DNA from 3 places in the Knoellia pratensis genome. Region 2 is predicted to be linked to each of the others. Evidence: predicted binding sites of a transcription regulator. Region 2 holds the regulator's gene; each other region holds the start of a gene.
What was found. The regulator LexA, encoded in region 2, represses DNA repair genes until DNA is damaged. The targets are predictions, from matches to a motif close to TCGAACANNTGTTCGA.
Positions count from the first base shown of each region.

Region 1: a site for LexA is predicted at 5,507-5,522, ahead of ACFQRE_RS15635 (alpha-ketoglutarate-dependent dioxygenase AlkB). Genes of this name have one in related genera too.
Region 3: a site for LexA is predicted at 2,152-2,167, ahead of ACFQRE_RS10065 (HNH endonuclease signature motif containing protein). Genes of this name have one in related genera too.

Region 1 covers NZ_JBHTDJ010000003.1:1,207,679-1,215,517, reverse strand. The annotation lists gene ACFQRE_RS15670 (hypothetical protein) at 1-66, shown strand, start outside; gene ACFQRE_RS15665 (TIGR03943 family putative permease subunit) at 144-929, opposite strand; gene ACFQRE_RS15660 (permease) at 964-2,034, opposite strand; gene ACFQRE_RS15655 (isoprenyl transferase) at 2,031-2,828, opposite strand; gene recO (DNA repair protein RecO) at 2,825-3,550, opposite strand; gene ACFQRE_RS15645 (hypothetical protein) at 3,620-4,306, shown strand; gene ACFQRE_RS15640 (peptidoglycan-binding protein) at 4,396-5,418, shown strand; gene ACFQRE_RS15635 (alpha-ketoglutarate-dependent dioxygenase AlkB) at 5,543-6,166, shown strand; gene ACFQRE_RS15630 (phosphodiester glycosidase family protein) at 6,404-7,839, shown strand, end outside.
Region 2 covers NZ_JBHTDJ010000004.1:10,229-18,067, reverse strand. The annotation lists gene ACFQRE_RS16205 (winged helix DNA-binding domain-containing protein) at 1-853, shown strand, start outside; gene ACFQRE_RS16200 (GNAT family N-acetyltransferase) at 827-1,423, opposite strand; gene ACFQRE_RS16195 (hypothetical protein) at 1,550-2,248, shown strand; gene ACFQRE_RS16190 (VOC family protein) at 2,253-2,711, opposite strand; gene ACFQRE_RS16185 (LysM peptidoglycan-binding domain-containing protein) at 2,883-3,308, opposite strand; gene lexA (transcriptional repressor LexA) at 3,505-4,257, shown strand; gene ACFQRE_RS16175 (Sir2 family NAD-dependent protein deacetylase) at 4,254-5,153, opposite strand; gene ACFQRE_RS16170 (cysteine hydrolase family protein) at 5,225-5,818, opposite strand; gene ACFQRE_RS16165 (hypothetical protein) at 5,965-6,153, opposite strand; gene ACFQRE_RS16160 (LysR family transcriptional regulator) at 6,268-7,209, shown strand; gene ACFQRE_RS16155 (ComEC/Rec2 family competence protein) at 7,223-7,839, opposite strand, start outside.
Region 3 covers NZ_JBHTDJ010000003.1:53,332-61,170, reverse strand. The annotation lists gene ACFQRE_RS10070 (MmcQ/YjbR family DNA-binding protein) at 1-367, opposite strand, end outside; gene ACFQRE_RS10065 (HNH endonuclease signature motif containing protein) at 516-2,051, opposite strand; gene ACFQRE_RS10060 (hypothetical protein) at 2,366-2,842, opposite strand; gene ACFQRE_RS10055 (hypothetical protein) at 2,839-4,554, opposite strand; gene ACFQRE_RS10050 (S8 family serine peptidase) at 4,663-6,399, opposite strand; gene ACFQRE_RS10045 (hypothetical protein) at 6,503-7,015, opposite strand; gene ACFQRE_RS10040 (hypothetical protein) at 7,111-7,461, shown strand; gene ACFQRE_RS10035 (acyl-CoA dehydrogenase family protein) at 7,510-7,839, opposite strand, start outside.

The sequences.
Region 1 (7,839 bases), on a different contig from region 2:
GCGATGCTGCGTCGACTTGGGCGGGCGCTTGGAGTGCCTGAGTCCGACCTCGACCTGACGCACTGACGGGGATCGAGATAGCACGACATGCCGCGAGCTTCCAGTGCTGACGGCAGGTCGCGCTACCTCGACTTCACCCTCCGCTACTCGTAGGGGTTGGCCGGGGCCGAGATCGGCTGCAGGTTGCTAGCCTCGATCACCGGCAAGGTCTCCGGGGCATCGGCCGGGGTCGCCGCCTTCTTCCACGTGCCCGTGAGCGTCACCCACTCGTTGTCCGCCGGAGCCGGCGCGCCGACCACCCGCACCTTGATGGCCTGGGCGTCTCCGGCGCAGCAGCTGAGCGACATGCGGGTGAGCGCCCACCCTTCGCCGTCGGCGAGTTCGGATGCGAAGCCGGTGAGCGAGAACGTCTTGCCCTCAAGGTTCTTGGGGTCGTCGTAGAGCGCCCGCATGGCGTACTCCCCGACCGCCAGTCCCACCCGTTCGTCGCCACCCTCGAGAGGGTCGAACAGCGGGGGCTCGCCATTGGTGGCGATCCGGCCCGAGTCCCGCTCTGCCGAAAAGGCTCCCAGCGGCCCCGGAGTGGCCACCCCGAGCAGGACGAACGGGACGATGAGCAGCCAGCCGATGCGCGGCCCCTTGCCGTGGTCGTGGCTGTGGCTGTGGCTGTGGCTGTGGGCTCCAGCGTCGCTGTCCTGCCCCGGTTCCATGCTCTCGTAGGGCGCCACCGGTGCGGCCTGGCGGCGGCCGCGCACGCGCTCGTGTCCGATCAGTCCGATGATCGCGACCCCTATGAGGACCAGCGCCGCCGCGATGATCGGCCAGCGCATCACCGGCTTCACGAAGTTGAGATAGAGGCCGCCCAGTGCAGCCACGACGGCGATGACCCCGATGACCGACAGGGCGGTGCTCTGCATCGTCTTGTTCATGCGGCAGCCTCCGGGAGCAGAGTTGGGGCAGTCATCACAGCAGGACCATTCCGGTGACGGCGCCCACGAGCACCGCGACGACGAACGTCAGGGGCGCGAAGACCATGGCGAACCTCCGCCCGAACGTTGCGACCTGCAGGGCGAAGAGCTTCACGTCCAGCACGGGCCCGACGACCATGAAGACCAGGCGCGCCGTCAGGGGGAATGCCGACATGCTCGCCGCCACGAAGGCGTCCGCCTCCGAACAGATCGCGACGATGACGGCGAACACCGCGAGGACGATGATCGAGACGAGCAGGTTGCCAGCGAGAGTGTCGATCCAGGCGCGAGGGACGACGACGTTGACCGTCGCAGCGACAGCCGCGCCGACGACGAGGTAGCCACCGGCATGCAGCACGTCGTGGCTCACCTCGTCGACGAAACGCGCGAGGCGAGATCCGTCGGAACGGGCGCGGCGCGGCATACGGATCACGGAGTCCTTGCCCAGCCGCAACCAGATCCATCCGACGACGATCGCGGTGACGAGCGAGGCGAGGAATCGCGCGAGGACGACGCGCCAGTCCCCCGCGAAGGCGACCGCCGTCGAGGCCAGCACGATGGGGTTGATCGCGGGCGCCGCCAGGAGGAAGGTCAGGGCCACTGCGGGCTGAATACCGCGCGATACCAAGGCTCCTGCGATCGGCACGCTCGCACACTCACACCCCGGCAGGGCCATCCCGGACAGCCCGGCGACGGGCACCGCCACGGCCGGGTTCTTGGGCAGCCAACGACTCAACGCCTCGGGCGGCACGAGCACGGCGACGGCCGCCGACAGTGCGACACCGAGGACGAGGAAGGGCAGCGCCTGCAACGCGATGGACACGAAGACGGTGAGCCAGGCCTGCACGGCCTCGTGGTCATCGAGCAGTGCGGTGAGCCGAGGTCGGGCGAGCGCCAGGACGAGCATGCCGGCCGCGAGGATCCAGACCGCGTAGCCGCCGGTCTCCGGAGGGGGATCGTCGTGCTCCTCCTGATGCGTATGCCGTGGCGAGCGTCGGGCGCGGATCTCACCTTCGTCAGGGGTCGAGAGGGGTGGCGTCTCGACGTGCGGCCGCTCGTGGCTCACTGCGCGGGCGCCTCGTCGGTCGACGTCTGTGCGAGGTCGACGGCCCCGCCGTAGCGGCGGTCGCGGTCGGCATAGATCTCGATGGCCCGCCACAGGTCGCGTCGGTCGAAGTCGGGCCACAGGGTGTCGAGGAAGACCATCTCGGCGTAGGCGCTCTGCCACAGCAGGAAGTTGCTCGTGCGCTGCTCCCCCGACGACCGGATGAAGAGGTCGACGTCGGGCATGTCCGGCTCGGGCAGATAGCGGGCGAGCGTCCGCTCGTCGACGTTCTTGGCCTTGATGCGACCGCGGGCGACGTCCTGCGCCAGCGCTCGAGCGGCATCACCGAGCTCGGCCCGGCCGCCGTAGTTGACGCAGAAGTACAGAGTCAGTCCGGTGTTGTGCCGGGTCAGCTCCTGCGCGATCTCGAGCTCCTTGATGACCGAGGACCACAGACGCGGCCGCCGACCGACCCAGACCATGCGCACCCCCCACTCGTGGAGCTGGTCGCGCCGCCGCCGGATGACATCGCGGTTGAACCCCATGAGGAAGCGGACCTCGTCGGGCGAGCGCTTCCAGTTCTCGGTCGAGAAGGCGTAGGTCGACAGGTGCGTCACACCGGCCTCGATGGCGCCGGCAACGACGTCCAACAGCGCGCCCTCGCCGGCCTCGTGACCCTTGGTCCGCGGCAACCCGCGCTGGTTGGCCCAGCGTCCGTTGCCGTCCATGACGATGGCGACGTGGCCAGGCACCTGTGCCGGAGCAAGGGGCGGCGGCTGCGCGCCGCTGGGGTGAGCGAAGGGGCGGCTGGTCACCGCTCCACCATACGGAGCGAGCGCACGCCGTGTTCGAGGTGCCACTGCAGGAATGCCGTGGTCAGTCCGCTCCCCTCCCGTCGGTGGCGCAGGTCGGAGGCGTCGGCAATGAACCAGTCGCCGGCGAGCAATGCCGCGAGGAGTCGCAGGGTCTCTGGCGCGGGTGCCGCGGACCCGGGCGGGCGGCACGACGAGCAGACCGCGCCACCGGAGACGATGTGGAACGCCCGGTGCGGCCCCTCGGCGCCGCACTTCGCGCAGTCGTGGAAGCTCGGCGCCCAACCGGCGATCGCGAGCGCACGCAACAGGTAGGCGTCGAGGACGAGGTTGGGGTCATGTTCCTTGCCAGCGAGCGAACGCAGGGCGCCGGTCACCAACAAGTACTGCTGGAGCGCCGGCTCGCGCTCCTCGGTGAGCCGGTCACACGTCTCGAGCACCGCGCTGGCCGCCGTCCACGAGTCGTAGTCCCGGGCACAGACGTCGCCCCACGACTCGAGCGTCTCGGCCTGGGTCACCGTGTCGAGGTTGCGACCCTCGTAGCACTGGAGGTCCACGAGCATCCCCGGCTCGAGCCGGGCACCGAAGCGGGACTTGGTGCGGCGCACGCCCTTGCCGACCGTGCGGACCTTGCCCATACTGCGCGTGAGCACCGTGATGATCCGGTCTGCCTCACCCAGTTTGTGGGTGCGCAGCACGATCCCCTGGTCACGGTAGAGCGGCACGCCCCATTGTCTCCCGGCCCTCTGACAATTCGGGTATGCCGTGCCGCCCGTCGCGCTTACCGTGTCGCCATGAGCTCTCGCGCACCGTTCTTCGAGCCACCCCTCCCGCAGCCGGACGAGCCTGAGGAGACGCGCCAGTTCGCCAACGTCCCGTGGGCACCGCCGATCAACGTCGTCCCGGCGGTGGTGCCGATCGAGGTCGACGTCGTCGCGACGGACAACGTCGTCATCCGGGTCATGGACGCCCAGGCCTACGACCGCGGGATGTCCCTGCGCATCGAGACGTGGGTAAACCCGGATTCAGCATCGCGCGCGCAGGACCGCCACGGCCTGCCCGAGGAGCCGCAGGTCGGTTTGCTCCTCGACGATGGGACCAAGCTGGGTGCGGGCGATCTTGGCCACTCACCAGATGTGGGGCCTGACGAGCCGGGCACGGCCGATGCCCCTCTTTTCATTCCAACGGGTGGTATCTCGGGTGAGCTGCGGGCCTCACAGCACATGTGGATTGCGCCCGTGCCCGCGGGTGAAGCCGAACTCGTCGTGGCGTGGTCATCACTCGACGTTCCCGAGACGTTTGTGTCCTTGGACCTGGGTGCAGTGCGAGAGGCCTCTGGCCAAGCGAGAGAGCTGTGGCCACTTCCTGACGTCACAGAGTCGGAGATGGGGTGGTTCGCCTACGCACCCGGCGGGCACACGGCATACACCTCGAGTTTGGGTCTTTCCTTCAATGACGAAGTCGACGACACCCTGAGGTGACGGGGAGTCCTCCCCATGTACGCGCCCGCCGGGCGCTCCTAGGTTCGTTGCGGCAGAGGCACTCCATGCATCGAACGAGGGGTAGAACCATGTGTGAACTTCACGACCAACCAGGACTTCACGACCACGACTCACTCACGCAGACGCCGGACGTGGGGAGGCGGATGCTCCTGCGGGGAGCCGGCGGTCTCGCCCTCAGCGGCGGTCTCGTCGTCGCCGGCGCGAGCGCGGCGCACGCCGCCACGTCGCAGAACGGGTGGCCGGCGAGCAGCAGCGCCAGCTCCATCGGCATCACCGCCCTCACCGTGTCCGGTCACAGCTTCCCGGCGGGGGTCCGGGGCGGACAGGTCCACACGATCCTGGGCTACGTCGCGCGTCGCTTCCACAGTGAGGTCGAGGCGCTGGCCACCCCCGGCTGCTGGGGCTACAACTACCGCGTCATCTCGGGCAGCACGAGCCTGTCGAACCACGCGTCGGGCACGGCCATCGACTGCAACGCGCCCCGGCACCCGCTCGGCGCCTCCGGCACGTTCTCGGCTGCGCAGGTGAGCCGGATCCGCTCGATCCTCAACTACTGCAACGGTGTCGTGCGCTGGGGTGGCGACTACTCGGGTCGCAAGGACGAGATGCACTTCGAGATCAACGTGCGCCCGGGCGACTCGCGCATCGCGCCACTCGTGGCCAAGATCGGCGGCGCCACCCCACCCTCGACCATCGCCTGGTCCACCGTGAAGTCCGGTGCCTCCGGCTTCCGCGTCACCGCCATTCAGCACCTGCTCAAGGCCCACGGACAGTCCCTGACCGTCGACGGGGTCTTCGGTTCGGTCACGGTCGGCAAGGTCAAGGCCTTCCAGACCTCGCGCAGCCTCCTCGCCGATGGCGAGGTCGGACCCAAGACGTGGGCCGCGCTCGTCGTCACGGTGAAGTCGGGCTCCTCGGGTCAGGCGGTCATCGGCGCCCAGAAGGCCCTGACCGCACGCGGCTACACCCTCACCGCTGACGGTGTCTTCGGCTCGGTCACCGTGGGCAAGGCGAAGGCCTTCCAGACCAGTCGCGGCCTCCTCGCCGACGGTGTCGTCGGTCCGGTCACGTGGGCCAAGCTCACGATCTGACCGGGCCCGACGCCCACGAAACGCCCACGACCGCTCCGCGACCCGGGAGCGGTCGTGGTGCACGCGGCATACGCCGCGCGTTTTGCACTAGAACACACGTTCGATTCTTGCTAGGCTCGGCGGCATGGCCGCAGCGCTGCAGCACTCACTCTTCGACACCGGTGACGCCATCGACCTCGGGGCGCTCGCCCCGACCCGCACGATCCTGTCGCGCGGCGCGTGGGTCGACTACCAACCGAGCTGGCTCACCGGCGCCGACCTGCTCTTCGATGCACTCCACGACGACGTGCCGTGGAAGGCCGAGCGGCGCGAGATGTACGAACGCATCGTCGACGTCCCTCGGTTGCTGAAGTTCTACGAATCGGATGAGGCGCTCCCCCACCCCGTCCTCACCCAAGCGCGAAAAACGTTGTCCGACAGGTATGCCGGTGAGCTGGGTGAGCCGTTCGTCACCGCCGGGATGTGCCTCTACAGGGACGGACGCGACTCCGTCGCGTGGCACGGTGACCGGATCGGGCGGGCCAAGGACCAGGACACGATGGTCGCGATCCTGTCCGTCGGATCGGCTCGGTCGCTGATGCTGCGGCCCCGTGGCGGTGGCTCGTCCATCGGCTTTTCGCTCGGCCACGGCGACCTCGTGGTGATGGGTGGCTCATGCCAGCGCACCTGGGACCACGCGATCCCCAAGACCTCCAAGCCGGTCGGGCCGAGGATCTCGATCCAGTTCCGGCCGCACGGGATTCGCTGACAGCTCCCCGACGGGCCCGGCATCGGCATCGAGCCCAACCCCGACGACCACGAGGCGGCGACGACGACGGCGGAAGTCCTGACATTCTGAGGAACGGGCCACCGGGATTCACGGCCGTTCGCTCACCGCGCGCTCGGCAGCAGTCAGTGCCAGACTCGTCATGTGAACAAGTTACGTTTGCCGGCTATTCATCGGGAAATTGTTTCCACCACACTTCGCCGCGGTGGACTTCTCGACATGCCCGCCTCCTCGCGATCGACCCGCTCTCGCTCCTGGAAGGGCCTCGTCGCCGCGACGATCGCTCTCCCGCTCGGCCTCCTCGCTCCCACCGGAGCCCAGGCCTCCCCTGTCGGACCTGACCACGACGGCAGTGCACCAGTCATCGCGGGCGTGGACGCGGCCGCCGGACGCATCGCCGCTGGCAGCTCCGATGTCAGCGAGCCGAGAGTCGTTGCGCCACAGGCGAACCAGATCGACGATCGCCTCTGGCTGAGCGATGTGACCAGGCCTGTGGCACCCGCCGTGTCGCTGCGATCCTTCGAGTGGCTCGATGCCGGCGGGTTCATGCGTGGCGACCTGCTCAAGGTCGACCTGGCGGCAGGTTCGGTCAGGCCCGACTACATCAACGCCGGCAAGGTCGCGGCCGCATCCCCGTTGACGGAGCAGGCCGAACCGCGCCGCGCTGTGGCAGCGGTCAACGGCGACTACTTCGACATCAACAACTCCAGCGCCCCCGAGGGTGGCGCCAAGCAGCTCGACGGCACCGTAGTCAAGGGTCCGAACCCGGGGCACAACCACGCGCTCGGCGTGGGTGACACCAACCTCGGCCAGATCACGTCGATGTTCCTGCAAGGTTCCATTTCCCTGCCGACGGGGTCCATCCCGCTGGAAGGCCTCAACCAGACCGCCATCCCGACGAACGGTGTCACGGTCTTCACTCCCCTGTGGGGTGACTACACCCGGACCCGGGTCACCGGAGGCGCGACGAAGGTCCGCGAGGTCGTGACCCGAGGCGGCGTCGTCGAGTCGGTCGCCACGGTGGCCGGTGAGGGGCAGCTCGACAAGGACCAGCTGGCCGTGGTGGGTCGCGGGACAGGAGCGGACAAGCTCGCCGCCCTCACCGTCGGCGACAGGGTCAGCGTGGACTACGCCCTGCGCAACGAGGGCGCCAACCTCAAGATGGCGATCTCCGGCAACACGATGCTCCTCAAGGACGGCGTCGTCCTTCCTCAGACCGACAAGGCCATCCACCCGCGCACCGCCATCGGCTTCAACGCCGACGGCTCCACGATGTTCGTCCTCACGGTCGATGGACGCATGGCCGCCTCGCGCGGTATGACCTATGCCGAGACCGGTGCCTTCCTCAAGGAGGTCGGAGCCACCTCCGGCATCAACCTCGACGGCGGCGGGTCCTCGACCATGCTCGCCCGCGAGGCCGGCGAGACCGACCTCGACGTCGAGAACCAACCCTCCGACGGACACCTGCGACCGGTCCCCGACGGCGTCGGCCTGTTCGCCGCCGCCGGCTCGGGACAGGTCCGAGGTCTCCGGCTCATCACCACCTCTGACGAAGAGAACGTGGACCTGCGGCGAGTCTTCCCCGGACTCACGCGACAGCTCACTGCCCTGGGACACGACGAGACGTACGCACCCGTGGCGGCCTCACCGGCATA
Region 2 (7,839 bases):
CTGGATCCAGGCGCTCACCGGCTCCAAGGTCGAAGGCTCCATGCCTGCGCGACACCGCCAGCTCGGCATCACCCCGGAGATGAAGGAACGCGGACCCGAGTTGCTGCGCGAACTGCTGGCGGGCGGCAAAGCCATGACGCGCAAGGAGATCGGGCCAGCGTTTGCCGAGGCTGGCCTCCCAGGGCCGGGCGAGCCCATGGCACACCAGCTCATCGTCGGCGAGGTGCGGTCAGTGATCTGCTCCGGGCCACCCCGCGGGACCGAACACACCTACGTCCTGGTCGATGAGGTGATCCCGGCGGCAGAGTCGGATTCGTGGTCACGCGAGCGGTCGGCGGTCGAGCTCACCCACCGCTTCCATGCCGGACACGGCCCCGCATCAGAGCGTGACCTTCAGCGTTGGAGCGGCCTGACGCTCACCGAGATCCGTTCTGCCACAGCCGAACTCACGACTTCGCCATCCCTGCAGTCCTCACACCCGATGGAGTCGGTCGAGTGCCAGGGCGAGACGCTCTGGTTCGACCCCTCGGTGACGGCGCGCACGACACGCGACCACACGGCATACCTGCTGTCGACGTTCGACGAAGCGGCGCTGACCTATCCGACGATCGGGTTCACACGACGCAGCCGCGAGGCCGACCGGACGCGCCTGGTCTCGGAGGCCGGTGGCGGCATCGTCGTCGTGGACGGACATGACATCGGTACGTTCAAGCGCAAGGCCGAGGCCAAGCAGGCCACGGTGACGATCCGGCCCGAGGTCGACCTGAATCCAGCCGAACGGGACGGCATTGCCGAGGCGGCTGAGTTCCTCGCGGCCTTCCACGAGCTACCGCTGCGCCTCGTCTTCGCCTGAGACCGCGGCGTCCCACTCCTCCTTGAGGAGCGCATAGGTGCAGCCGTCGATCCAGCCGAGTTCGGCCTGCCACGAGTCCTGCACGCCGTACTGCTCCAGTCGCATGCCGACCTTCTCGAGAACCCGCCGCGAGGCGATGTTGTCGGCGTAGCAACCGGCCGTCACCCGACGCAGGCCCAGGTTGTCGAAGGCCAAGGAGAGCAGGTTGTGGGCCAGCTCCGTGGCATAACCGTGGCCCGCGTGCGCCGGGTCGAGGATGTAGCCGAGCATTCCCTCGACCTTGATGGACTCCGGCGCGTCGTCCTGGCCCATGCCATCGAGGACTTCCAACATTCCGCTGCCGATGTGCTGGTCCCCCACGAGGGCGATGCACGAGTGGTCGTCTGGATCCTCGACCGACGCGAGCCACTTCTGCCGGAAGGTCGCGGGATCGACGGTGGCCCGAATGAGCCAGCGTCGGACCTCGGGATCATTGCGGTAGGTCAGCATCTGGTCGATGTCGCCATCGGTCACCGGCCGCAGGGTCAGGCGCTCAGTCGTGCGCGGCCAGGCGATCTCGGGAGAAGTCATGCGCCATGCCTAACAGGCGAGAAGCCCTGACCGCCAACGCCTTTCCCCCCACCCCTCCCGTGCATTTCTCACCCATTCCCCCGAAAATCACGCGACACGCCGTTGTCCCGTGACCATGATCGGGTGGTGACCGACCGCATCGAGCTCGCCGCCCGCAACAATGCGCTCTGGTGCGATGGCGTATGCCGCTCGCACGGGATCTCGGGAACGTTCGGCTCTGCGGTGTGGTCGAGCCCGGTACGCACTCCTCCGCTCTACCCGGACGCCGTCACCCTCACGGAGTCGACCAGCGAGCTCGACATCCTGCAGCGCATCGACGCCGCTGCCGGAGCCTCGATCAAGGACAGTTGGGCGAGCCTGGACCTGACCAGGGCCGACTTCGCCCCGCTCATCGCGGGTGAATGGCTCTGGCTCGACGCCGACGATGCCGCCGCACGCACTGGCGGCGACGGTGGGACCTGGCGCGAAGTTCGATCGGCAGCGCAGATGGAGGGGTGGAGTCGGGCCTGGGCGTCAGCCCCGCAGGACGCAGTCATTCTCGGTCCCTCGCTGCTCGCAGAAGAGGGGGTGAAGGTCCTGGCCGCAACAGAGGGTGAGCACGTGACCGCCGGGTGCATCGTCAACGTGACGGGCCAGGTCGCAGGCATCACCAACGTCTTCGCGGCAGACGGGGACGATGCGCGCGCGTGGGTCGGAGCCGCCGCTGCAGCGGCACTCGTGGCACCGGGTCACCACCTTGTCGGGTGGGAGTCGGGCGATGGTGTCGCGGCGGCGCGTGCCGCTCGCTTCGACACCATCGGCCCGCTCACCGTCTGGATCCGCTGACGAGTCAGACCTCGTTGGTGCCGAACCCTTCACGCTCGGCACGCTCGTGCGAGTCCACGGTCTCCTGGAAGAAGGTGATCGTCAGGCCGGCTGGCGCCTCGAGCCGCGAGTTGAGCGACATCCACGGCGTGAGGACCGGCTCAGCCACGACGGTCGCACCGACGTCCTCGGCCTCACGCGTCGCCGACTCCGCGTCGTCAACCTCGAAGGCGATCCGGATCTTCGGGCTCGGGGTTCCGCCGGCCTCGACCGCGTCAATCGCGACCTTGTGCGCGGGGCTCGCAATCTCGAACGTCGCCCGCCCGGCCTCGAGGATCGCGACACGGTCGTCGCCGCCCTCGGAGAACGCCGCAATCTCGTCCATGCCCAGCACGTCGCGATAGAACCGGACCGCCTCGTCATAGTCCTGCGCCTCGACAACGATCCGCAGTTGCTTGACCTTCTGAATCTTCTCGTTCGTCATGAGAGGTCCAAGCGCAAACTGCCCCGACTTATTGCGCAGCAAAGAGCGCCCCGCACCAACAGTGGCGGGGCGCTCTCCCTGCTGAGTCGGAGAGGGGTCGAAGCTCATCCAAGGACTCAGGACCGAGCCGGGGTCGAAGCGGCTCGGAGTTCGTGGTGTGTGTCTGTGCGATCAGCCCTGCGGGATGACGATGGCCTGGCCGACCTGGACCTGCGCGCTGGCAAGGTCGTTGGCGTCCTGGAGCATCGACACACCAGTCGCGATGGACACGCCGGTCAAGTTCTCGGCGGCAATCTCGGAGAGGGTCTGTCCCTGCTGGACGGTCACCGTCTCGGCGGGCGCCGACGCGGCAGCCCCACCGGTGAGAGCGACGAACGCCACAAGGAGAGCGACGAGCACGACGGCACTGGTGAGAACGAGTCGTCCGGCCCGGGTCAGACGCAGCGCGGGCTGCGCCACCTCGCGCACCGACTCGCCCGTGGGAACGGACACGAGCCGCGGCTGCGGGGCACGACGCGGAACGGGCCGGGGTGCGGCATACCCATTGGTGGTGCCGTCCAGCAATGCAGCGCTGTCCAGAACTGCAACTGCACTCATGGTGTCCTCCTGGGTCGATGTCACGATCGAAACGGTGTTCGAACGAACGCTTGTACGATTTCTAGCACGGATGTTCGAGGACTTCAAGACACGCGTCGAACAGATGTTTGAAACATGTACTCGAACTCCGTAGTCTGTGCTCATGTCAGGAAGCCAATCAGGCACCACTGACAACGCCCCGCGAGGAGACGAACCCATGAGCGACAAGCGCCGCCACGACGCCGACGACAGTGTTGTGCAGCAGCTGCCCGACCGCGACCCCGGTGACGGCACGCTCACGGTGCGTCAGCGCAAGGTTCTCGACGTCATCCGCAACTCCGTGGATCGGCGCGGCTACCCGCCGAGCATGCGCGAGATCGGCCAGGCAGTTGGCCTCACCTCCCCCAGCTCGGTGTCGCACCAGCTCAATGCGCTCGAGAAGAAGGGCTACCTGCGCCGCGACCCCAACCGGCCGCGCGCGCTCGAGGTCATCTCGCCCGACACGCCGAGCGACATCCGCGGCTATCGCGGTGGCGCCTCGCCCGACGACATCGACGCCGAGATGGATCCGACCGGTTCGGGTGACGCGCGTCCCGAGGCGAGCTACGTGCCCGTCCTCGGACGGATCGCCGCCGGTGTGCCGATCATGGCTGAGGAGATGGTGGACGAGGTCTTCCCGCTGCCCAAGCAGATCGTCGGCGAGGGCTCGCTCTTCCTGCTCAAGGTCGTGGGTGACTCGATGATCGACGCCGCCATCTGCGACGGTGACTGGGTCGTCGTGCGTCAGCAGCCCAACGCCGACAACGGCGACATCGTGGCCGCGATGCTCGACAACGAGGCGACAGTCAAGACGTTCAAGCGCAAGGACGGCAAGGTCTGGCTCATGCCGCACAACCCCGCCTTCGACCCGATCGACGGCGACCACGCCACCATCCTGGGCAAGGTCACCGCGGTCCTCCGCCGGATCTAGTCCACACTCACAGCGAGTTCGTCCGCCAACGCGGACAACGTGACGCCGAGCGACGCATCGATCCGATGCGTTGTCTCGGCGTCGCCGCGTGTGGGGCCCTTCGTGACGACCACGACGGGTATGCCGTGTGCGGCCGCCCGTCGTACGAACCGGTAGCCGCTCATCACCTTGAGCGACGACCCCAGCACGACGAGCGCGGGCGCCGCGTCGGTGAGGGCGAAACACTGCTCGACCCGCGCCTTGGGAACGGAACCACCGAAGAAGACGACGTCGGGTTTGACGGTGTCGGCACGGCATACGAGACAGCGTGGAGCGACAAAGGTCTGGACGGCCGAGTCGGCCAGGACGATGTCGCCGTCGGGCCGGATCTGACTGCTCACCTGAGAACCGTCGCCGACGAGTCCCATTGCGAGAGAGGCGAATCCGGGGTTGGCGTCGTCCATGAACGCCTGGACGAGGTCGCGGTCCACGCGCTCCCCGCAGGTGAGGCATTCGACCTCGGCGAGGCTCCCGTGGAGCTCGATGACGTCACGCGTGCCGGCGTCCTGATGGAGTCCGTCGACGTTCTGGGTGATGACCGTGCCGAATGCCCCGGCGCGCTGGAGCCCGGTGACGGCGCGGTGTCCGGCGTTGGGTTCGGCCGCACTGAAGCGCTGCCAGCCGATGAAGCTGCGAGCCCAATAGCGCTGTCTCGCAGCACTCGTCGCAATGAACTCCTGGTGCGACATTGGCGTGACCCGACGATTGCCGTCCGGGCCGCGGTAGTCCGGGATGCCACTCTCGGTGGAGATGCCGGCACCGGTGAGGACGAGCGCTGGATCGCAGTCGCGCAACAGGGCAGCCACGTCGGCGACGCTGACGTTGGTGCTCATGTTGGACCTGACCGCAGAACTCACCGCACCATCGTAAGTCGGCACGAGACCGCCCCCGAGGGGTCAGGGCGGCGCGACGCCGAGTGACACGCTCATCAGGCGGACGCCAGGATCGCCCTCGCAGAAGTGACGGTTGCGAAACCTCCACCGTGCAGGTTCGTCGCCGTGGCCCGGGCCAGGTCCTCGGCCGACATCACTGCGCCGTCCGGCCCCGCCAGGTCGAAGGTGCTCGTCGCGTCGATCGGCACGATGACGTCGTAGCCGAGGTTCCCGCCCATTCGCGACGTCGTCTCCACGCACATGTTCGTCTGGATCCCGATGACGACGATCTGGCTGATGCCGCGTCCACGCAGCCAGCCGTCGAGGTCCGGCTCACCGATGAAGGCCGAGTTGACGCTCTTGGTCACGAGGACGTCGGCCTTGAGCTCTGCCACCCACGCGACCACGTCGTTGCCGGGCTGCCCCGGGCGCAGCGGTGAGGCGGAGCTCGTGCTGTCGTGGCGTACGACGACCAGGGGTCGACCCGACTCGCCCCACTTGTGCGCGAGTTCGCGCATCCGCTCCTGCGCCGCCGCGGCATCTGGACCGGGGCGCCCCCACGCCGCGTCGTCGAATCCGTTCTGGATGTCGATCAACACCAGGGCGGCGTTGTCGGCGATGGCGGGCAACGGAGCAGTCTCGGAGGTCATGTCACCACCTCACACCGAGGGCAACCCGTCGGCCTAGTGGCTCCCACGACATCATCCGCAAACTTTCCGCCACTTCCCACGTTGCGTCTGCGGATGTGGCGGCTCCAGCGACCCTTCACGCAGACGCAAGGGAGAGGCCGGGGCGGTCACTCGCCGGGGCAGGCGTTCTGGTGGACGAGGGCCCCCGTGACCATCCAGCGCCAGTCCGTGGCCGACCCTCCCGCGTGGGCCCCGGCGCCACACTGGCACTTCCAGTGCCAGCGCCCGAGGGCGTCACAGCTGACGTCCGGGTGGTGGCTGCGGCGGGCTGTCCGCCGGCGGATCGTGGTCTTCATGTACGGAAGGAGGCGGCGCTCTCCCCACAGATACGCCGCACCACCACAGGACCCTGCATCACACCCTGTGCAGAGGACTGGAACTTTGATAACTGAGCGTTATAGAATGCATCCATGATTGATGCAGCCGGACTCCGGGTCATGCGCGCCATCGCCGATGAAGGCAGCTTCACCGCGGCGGCGCTCTCGCTCGGCTACTCCCAGCCCGCCATCTCGCAGATGGTTCGCCGCCTCGAGACACGCACGGGCACGACGCTCGTCGAGCGCATCGGTCGCAGCGTGCGGCTCACCGAGGCCGGCGCCGTGCTCGCCCGCCACGCGGGCCCTGTCCTCTCTGCTCTTGACGCCGCCGAGGAAGAAGTCGCGGCCATCGCCGGACTGCGCTCCGGCCGCGTCCGGCTCATGGCCTTCCCCAGCGCGTCCGCGACCCTCGTCCCCAAGGCGCTGGCCAAGGTCAAGGCCGACCACCCCGGTGTCACGATCACGTTCAGCGAAGCCGAACCACGCGAGTCCCTTGCGGCCCTGCGCGCCGGCGAGTGCGACCTTGCAGTGGCCTTCGTCTACGAGGGCACCGACCTCGGTCGCGGCGAAGAGGACCTCGACGCCTTCGTCACCACTCCCCTCCTCGACGACGAGGTGCTGCTCGCAGTCCCCCGCACCCACGAGCTCGCCCACGCCAAGAACGTCGACATGGCCGCCCTCAAGGACGAGACCTGGATCGCTGGCTGTCCGCGCTGTCGCGGCCACCTCCTCCAGCTCGCGAGCACGGCCGGCTACGTCCCCAACATTGCCTACGAGACCGAGGACTACGTCGCGGTCATGGGTCTCATCGCCGAGGGCCTGGGTGTCGCGGTCATCCCCGACCTCATCCTCAAGACCGTCCACCACGAGGACGTCGCCGCGCTCCCGATGACGCCGGCCTCGCGCCGTCACATCGTGGCCGTGACCACGCCGGACCTCCAGCGCGTGCCGGCGGTCAAGGCCACCCTCGACGCCCTCGTCGAGAGCGCCAAGGCGTCGAGCGCCAAGACCCGCAAGAAGGCCTTGGCCCACTGATCGACCGCGCCATTCACTTCGCCGTGACAACCTCCAGTCGACCGTCACGCTCGACGACGGCGACGTGCCCACGCTGGTCGGTGCGATAGGCGGCATACCCGTTGCTCCTGAGCATCGCCAGGTGCGCGGCCGTCGGATGCCCGTAGTCGTTGTCCTTGCCCACGCTGATCACCGCGACGGGTGCCCGCACCGCGGCCATCAACGCAGGGTCCAGGTTCGCGCTTCCGTGATGCGGCGTCTTGACCACGTCGAATTCCGTTGCAGCAGAGGCCATCTGGGGATCCCGTCGCATCCTCAACACGAGATCGTGCGCTGCCTCCCGCTCGACGTCTCCCAGGAGCAGCGCATCCACCTCCCCCACACGGACGGCGAGCACGATGCTCGCGTTGTTGGGCACCGACCCCGCCGCGATGCGCCGCACGGGCGCCCAGACCTCCGCGGTCACCTCGCCGAAGGCGAGCCGGTCGCCTGCCGCCACCGCAGAGACGGGTATGCCGCGTGCTCCCGTCCAGCGCGTCACCTCAGCGACCTGGTAGCCCGGCTCCGCGATCGGTGACACGAGCACCTGACCGACCTCGCGTCCGCCGAGGACCCCCGGGAGACCCTCGACGTGGTCGGCGTGGAAATGCG
Region 3 (7,839 bases), on a different contig from region 2:
GGCGCGGAACCTGCTCGGCGAGGGTGGTTGGCGCCTGGATGCAGTAGGAGTCGGTGAGCAACTCGGCCAGCTCCTCCCAGTCGGTGTCCTCGTCGACCAGCAGCCCGACGACGTTGCCGCCCCAGTTCGCCTTGAAGTAGGGCGTACCCATGTGCTCGAACGCGACGACCTCGTCGGGTTCCGCCCGAAAGGTGATGCGGAACAGTTGGTCCTCGCCGCCGAAGATGTGCGCGATGGTGGCGGCGCGCACCTTCCAGGCCATCCCGATCCACGCGTCATGCTCGCGGACCTCTGGGAAGGCGCTGAGGATCTCGGAGATCCGCTCGATCCACTCGACCGGGACCAGCGGTCGCTCGACTGACGCCATGCGCAGACTCTAAATCGAGGCTCCGACAGGGATCGGCGCTGGCTCAGGTGGTGTGCGTCCGTTCTTCGTCGAGCATGGTGGCGAGGGCGTCGTCGATCTCTGCCTCGCGCCGTGCAGATTCGTCCTCGTCGGCTTCGGCCTCGATGATTCATTGGTCAACCCATTCGGCGACGACGTCGTCGGGTGGTTCGTTGACCCAGGGGTCGGGTGGGCCGGTGTCGAGGCGGGCGCGTTCGGCCGCCCGCTGCTGCGTCGTGGCAGGCTGCGTCGCCTGCTCGCGCTGGATCTTCTTCAGAAGTGCGGGCAGCTCACGGTCGTACGAGCCCGGCGTCAGGTCCCACGTCACGCAGGACCCGGTCTCGTCAGGTGGGTGAACTGTCGCGATGAGGCGCTGGTCATGGACCTGGGTGTGGTGGCGTTGGCACAGCAGGGCCGCGTTGGCCAGGTCCGAGGGGCCACCGTCGACCCAGTGGATGAGGTGGTGGGCTTGGACCCACCCGGCGGGCATGTCACAGCCCGGGTAGGTGCAGGTGCTGTCCCGGTGCCACAACGCGCGGCGTTGCCCCCGGGTGAACAACCGGACCCCACGACCCACATCAAGGATTTCGCCGTCGGAGCCCAGAACGACCGGGATGATGTCGGCGTCACACGCGAGCTGTCGCACGATCGCCGGGGACAGCATCGTGGCCTGAGCCCGCGACACCATCACCCGACCACACCCTTCACCTGAGCCGGCGGAGTCAGCGTCGACTCGAGTCTCAGCGGCGGCGGGGGCGTCAGCCTCCGCGTCACTGTCGGCGTCGGTGTCAGCCTCGGGGAAGTGGGCGAGCAGGTCGTCGAAGTCGATGTTCACGTGCAACGTCGTCGACGCCCCACCCGGTGCACTCTTCGCTGCGGCGTCCTCCCCGGCGACGCGACCACACACCGCAGCCAAGGCTTCCGCACGGCGCTGCTCGGCCGGGCGAAGATCCTTCTCCCCGGTGACGTCGTTCGGGGCCGGCTTCGACAACGGCCCGATCACCGCTTCCAGGGTCGCAGCCTGCTGCGGCGTCAACCCCAACCGGTACTCCGTGATGTCCGCGTCATTGACCCGCGGCGAAGTCAGGTACGCGGCCTTGCGCAGCTTCCTCTGCTCGTCGTCGAACTCACCCTCCGCACCGAACATCGCGATCAGGTGCGGGCGCAACCTGCGGGCGTCCGCAGACCCCCACTGGACGCCGTGATCCAGGATCGCGCCCGCCACCGTGGGCACGGCCTCCGGGCGCAACTGGTCGGCGAGCTTGGCCATCTCCTTGAGCGCCGTCAACGCCAACCCGGGACCGACCTCCCCGGTGAGCACCCGCCCCCACACGATGCCCTCGGGCCCCTCCGGATCCGCGTACGCCCCTGCCCCGGGACCAGCGGTCGACCACAACCCACCCGGCACCGAACACGCCACATCCTGCGCCAGCTGCGCCAGGTGACCGGCACCGTCCTGCTGCAACGACGGGGCGTGCTCACGCACCCAGGAGTGCACCGACCCCACCCCGCGACGCGCGGACGTGAACTCACCCCGGTGCGCTGCTTCCGCGGTGACGCGCACCTGAGCGGCCCCCGCACGGGCCTTGACGTCATCAGCCAGGCGCATGAACTCGGCCAACTCCGGTCCGCTCAACCGGGCCAACACGTCCCCCAACGGACCCACCCCGCCACCATCGGAAGCCAACGCGTCCCGGGCACCCTCCAACGCTGCGCGCAGTTGCGCGACGTCGGTTGCGGGTGCTTCGTTCTTGCCCTCATTCTCCTAGAACTCACGTTCGACTGTCAAGTATTTTCGGCTACGCTCTGGGCTGAATTCGCCACTCCCACAGGCGAATTCGCGCGCTAGGCACCACAAGGAGACCGGTCGTCAAACCGTGACTTCGACGCTACAACTCGCCACCGACAGGCGAGCGCTGGGAAACTCATCCGCGCGTTCGATGACACCATGCGCCGACTCTGAGGGCGTGCCGATCGGACTCAGGGCTGACCGGAGAGTCGCTCGTGACGTCCACCGCCGGGACGACGTAGGAGGTAGGGCTCGGCCATCGCGCCCACACATCCCACCGCAAAGCCACCGCCCATGACCAGGAAGAAGGCGCTCTCGACCAGTGCGCTCCACCCGGGGGCGTAGACCTCGTCGGGCAGCTGTCCATCACCTTCGTAGAAGACAGGGAACCTCTCGCCGATCTCCTCCCCACCACCCACGATCCGCACGTCGTGGAACGTGTAGCGCCCGTCGTCACTGGTGAAGGTCCCGTAGTAGTCGCAGGTCTTGCCACAACTCTCCTCGGTGACGACGAAGCTGCCGCCGATCCCATGCCCACGAGACGCGGACCAGGCCGGGCCTACCTGGGTGAGTCCGAGCCACACACCGCTGAGACCCATGACGACCCCGACGGCCCGCGCAACCATGGCCAGTCCCTGGCGGTCGTCCTGGACGAAGCCGGGCTTCACGCGAGCCAGTGGGAAAGCCAGGTGGCGGCGAGAGTCAGCATGCCTGCGCCGAACACGAACACCGTCCACGGCAGACCACTTCGCGGCGGTCTCCCGTCCGCCACGCGCGGTGCCGACTCGACGGCGCGCTCGATCGACGCCGCCAGCCCGCGACCGTCCCCATCAGGAGGAACGACCTCCAGGACGCTCTCGTCATCGAAAATCACCAGAGCCACGTCCTCATCGACACGCACCTCGCGTACGGCACCCATCGGGCTCTCCATCGCGCTGAAGACCGATCGCATGGCAAAGCCGCTGCTGGCCACCCGGACCCGGTACGTGAGTTGTTCCAGACCCCAGTGCAGCGCCGTCCCTGCACCGAACACGACGCCGGCCCCGGACACCCCCACTTCCTCATCCCACAGGAGCCACATCCCCACCGAGACGGCAGCGATCGCCGCGGCCAGACCCGCCGCCCTGAGCCACAGCGGAGCCTCGACGACGACCGGGAGCGGCACCGGGATCGTCCCCATGGGAACGGGTTCGGACCAGTCGTGCGGATCCTCGGGGTCACGGTCGAAAGTGTCCAGATCGACCTCGGCATCCTCGGGAAGAGCCACCAGCGGACCGAGGGGAAGCCGCAGCCCGGCCGGTGTCGCCAACGCGACCCACCCGCCGTGGCGGACATCCCCCACGAGGAACGCCTCCGCAGGCGCAGCGACCCGGCGGGCTTCCGGCGTGGCCAGGCGCAGAACCTCCTCGTCGACGGGGAACTCGCCGAGCCCTCGCGACGAGTCGCTCGCCAGGAGCCCGACGAAGTCGAGTCCATCGGTGAAGACCCGCACCGGCACTCCGAGCCGATGATGCTGCCCCTCCAGAGTGCGCCGGCGCACCCGCACCGCCAGCAGCCGCTCGGCAAGCAGCACCGCGAGGAGCAATGCGCCCACCCCAACCGAGACCCACCACGTCTGGTCTGGTGGCTCGGCGATCGGGTGCGTCCACGACGGGTCGCGCGGGTCGACCCGCAGCGCGACAGTGTCATTGACCCGCGGTACCTCGATGAACAGGACCTCCAGCTCGGCCGGGAACCCTTCGGGCCGACCCTCCAGCCGCACCTTCTGGTTGCCGTCCTCGTCCTCGTCGGACAGCACGACCCCCTCGACAACCTGAGCACGCAACGCGTGAACGTCATCGATCGCGACCGCCCGCTGGTAGCCGTAGACCGCCCCACTCGCCACGAGCACCAGCGCCACCCCGCCAGCGGCCATGAGGCGGTGCGCCCCATCGAGGTGCAGTGGGCGCTGTTGACCGACCGGCCACGGCGGCAGTGCGACACTCGCGGCCCGAGCGATCTCGCGCTGGCGAGCGAACCGTGAGCGGAGGTGCACGGCATACGCAACGAAGACCAGAGCGACGACGGTCCAGGCGACGTTCGCCGGACGGACGGTGTCCCACTCCAGGTCCGCGATCGCGAAGAGGACCGCGCACGCCACGGCCACGAAGGGGCGCCACCACAACAGGACCACCGACGCGAAGCACAGGACGATCGCGACCGAGAACGTCAGGTCGGGGCCGCACACCCTGAGGTCGGCGGTCGAGCACGGTTCCGTGTCGCTGGCCACCGACACGACGACCGCGCCCACCCACACGCCGACCAGCACCCAGCGCAGCCAGGGCCGGGGAGTCGCCGCCACCCAGGCGCGCACGCGCTCGTCGGTGAATCCAGAAGTCACCGGCGCAACCTACAGGCGACCGACCCTTCCAAACCCCAAACGCAGGTATGCCGCCCGCTCACGTGAGCGGACGGCATACCTGATGCGTTTGTCAGGTGACAAACGGTGCTACTGGACCACTCCCAGGGCGTTGACGATGCCGTCGCCGTAGAAGGAGTTGAAGTCCGTCGTGCCGACGCACCTCGCCGTGAAGGACGCGTCGCGACCCTCGGGGATGTAGGACCGGACGCCACCCGCAGGGCAGGCGTGGTCGGTGGCCGTGTCCATCAGGAGCGACCTGGTGACGGCCGGGTCCAGGGTGAACGTCGCTGCCGAGGCACCCGTGCCGTGCGCGCCGACCGCGAGAGCTGCGACACCGGCGGCGTGTGGTGACGCCATCGACGTGCCCTGGAACCAGGCGTAGTAGGCGCACATGGCCTTCTGGTCGGGCTGACGACGGCCGGTGCACTGCTTGATGACACCGGCGTCGCGGCCCGGCTTGGTGATGTTGCCGTTCTTGTCCACCTCACCGGACTCCCGGAGCGAGGCGAGCGACACGGACGACAGGATGAGGTTGCCATTGGTCCTGAACGTGTCCGTTCCAAGGCCGTCGCGGTACCAGCCGCCCGGTGCCGACACCTCGATCTCGCCGGAGGTGAGGTCGGTGGCGTAGTTCGAGTAGTCCGACTTCTCACCCGACGGGCCGAGCGCCGACACACCAATGACGTGCGGGCCCTCCACAGGGAGATCCCAGCAGGTCGCGTTGTCGATCGTCCGCGGGTGCTCGGTGCCACCGGGGTAGTCCGGGCTCGATGTGTCGGTCCGGGGGTTGCTGAGGTCGTCGTGGTCGTTGCCGAGAGCAGCGACGAGCGTGACGTTCTTGGAGTCCGCGTAGTCGAGCGCCCGGTTCATCGCCTCGATGATGACGTCCTGCTCGGCCGCCTCCTCGGGGCTGTCCTCCGGTGCACCGCCGGCGCAGTTGTAGAGCCACGGGTCGACGTAGAACGACATGTTGACGACGTCGAGACCGACATCACCGGCATAGGTGAGCGCGTTGGTCACGGGGCCGAGGAAGAAGTAGCCGCTGTCCTGGCCGCCGCGGATGTTGACGATGTCGACGTCGGGGGCGATGCCGGAGAGGCCGAACCCGTTGAGTGCCGCGCCGATCGTGCCAGCGACGTGCGTGCCGTGACCGTTCTGGTCGACGTTGTTGGGGTCGTGGCAGTCCGCGGTGTCGCACGGACCGTCGATGTCGGGCAGGTCAGTGGTGAAGTTGCGCGACAGGGCCGAGTCGAAGTTCGGCGCGAGATCGAGGTGGGTGCCGTCGACGCCGGTGTCGAGGATGCCGACACGGACCTTGTCACCCTTCTCGATGGCGTGGGCCTCGAAGGCGTGCACCATCTTGAGTCCCCACAGGTGGCCGTCGAGCGGGTCGTGCCCCGCCGGCGGGGTGGGCGTTGACTTGTAGGTGCCGTTGGCGCGCGTCTTGTCGAAGACGTGCTCCTTCTCGATCGGGTCCGGACCCTTGGCGCGCACCGGCGAGGTGCCGATGGAGCGGTTGCTGGCAGCACCCTTGACACCGGTGAGGGCACGGGCCTTTGCGAGCAGAGCGGTGGAGCCGTTGACGGTGACGAGGCCGATGGCGGTGTTGACCGACGTGACCGTGCCTCCGGCCTTGCGCAGCGAGGCCGCGATGGCCTTGACATCCGTTCCGGCCTTGGCCAGGACGACAAAACTTCCGGAGCCTGACCCTGCCGTGGCCGGTGCGGCCGCGACCTGGGGGACAGCGGTGGCGGTGGCAGAGCCGGCGATGGCAGCGATCAGTGCCGCGGTCCCGGTCAGGGCCAGCATGCGAGTTCGTCGCATGTGTTCCTCCTCCATGAGGGGTGCGCCTGAGTGCGCGCCTCATCCCAACGTACGGGTGCGACTCGCCCAGCGACACCCTTTTGCCTGATCAAGTCCCTTTTCCTCAGCTCGACGGCTGCTCCCACGTGGCACGCGCGCCCGCGTCGCCGGTGAGGAAGACATAGACGAGCGTCAGCGCGCCCGCGACCACGATCACCACGGGCAGGGCCGTCTCCATCCAGGGCGCCGCCCGCTCCTTCTCGCCTCTCCCGCTTGCGAGACCGGAGGTGCTCCCGAGCAGCACGGCACCGAGCGCGACCACCACGAGGAAGCCGATCGCGACGAGCGACAGCAGCTCGCCGTAGTCCTCGTGCTCGAGGATCGCGGCCCGCACCGGGCTGTCCGTCGGGAGGGACTCAAAGCGGGATTCGAAGAAGTCCTGTCCGCTGAGGCGAGCAACCCAGACGACCCCGGTCGCCACGACCGCCAGCACGACGGCCGGCCACCGGGTGAGGTAGCGCCACCTCGGCATCACCGCAAAGAGGATCGCGGTGAGGGCCGCAAGTGGAGTGAGAACCACCGCCCCATGGACGACGAGTACGTGCGCGGGTAGACCGTTGATGTCGATGATGAGCACCTGCCTGTCGCGCGAACCAGCGATGGGCTCAGTTCTACCCGCCACACGCTTCGAGCACCAGAGGGGAAGCCGGTGCGGGGCCTATGCTTCGCGTCATGCCCAAGCGCCGCCGCTCTGAGCCGATGCCGGACGTCTTCGAGACGTTTGCCCATCGGGTTGATGAGTGCGACGAGCCGAGCGGCCCCATCGACGCCGCGCAGGTCGCCAAGGGTGCCGGGCTCTCACTCGGGCTGATGGTCCTCGCGGCCTTCGGCTTCGTCCTCGGCTTCTGGACGGGAACGCAGAACGAACCCGACCTTGCCTATGACCACCTCGTGTGGGAGGGCGTCATCAAGGTCGGGTTCGCTGCGTTGTGCGGGGTGCTCGCCGCGGCCGTGGTGCTCGCCCTGGCCGCGCTCGCGATCGGTGTGCCGTGGGTCCAGCGCCAGCGCAACCGCGGCCATTGAGTCAGTTCGCGTCCGAACCTCTCACCTCCGGCGGGAATGTTGAGCTGACTACTTGAGCTGGCTCGAGCTCATTCCGAGCAGGCGACGGGCGATGACGAGCAGCTGGATCTGCTGCGTGCCCTCGAAGATGTCGAGGATCTTGGAGTCGCGCGCCCACTTCTCGAGAAGCTCGCGCTCGCTGTAGCCGGTTGCGCCGGCGAGCTCGACACAGGCCAGGGCGACGTTGACGCAGGTGCGTCCCGCCTTGGCCTTGGCCATCGAGGCCTCCATCGAGTTCGGCTTGCCGTTGTCGGCCATCCACGCAGCGCGCAGCGTGAGCGCGTGCGCGGCCTCGTAGTCGGCCTCCATCTGAAGCAGCTTCGCTGCCGCGAACGACTG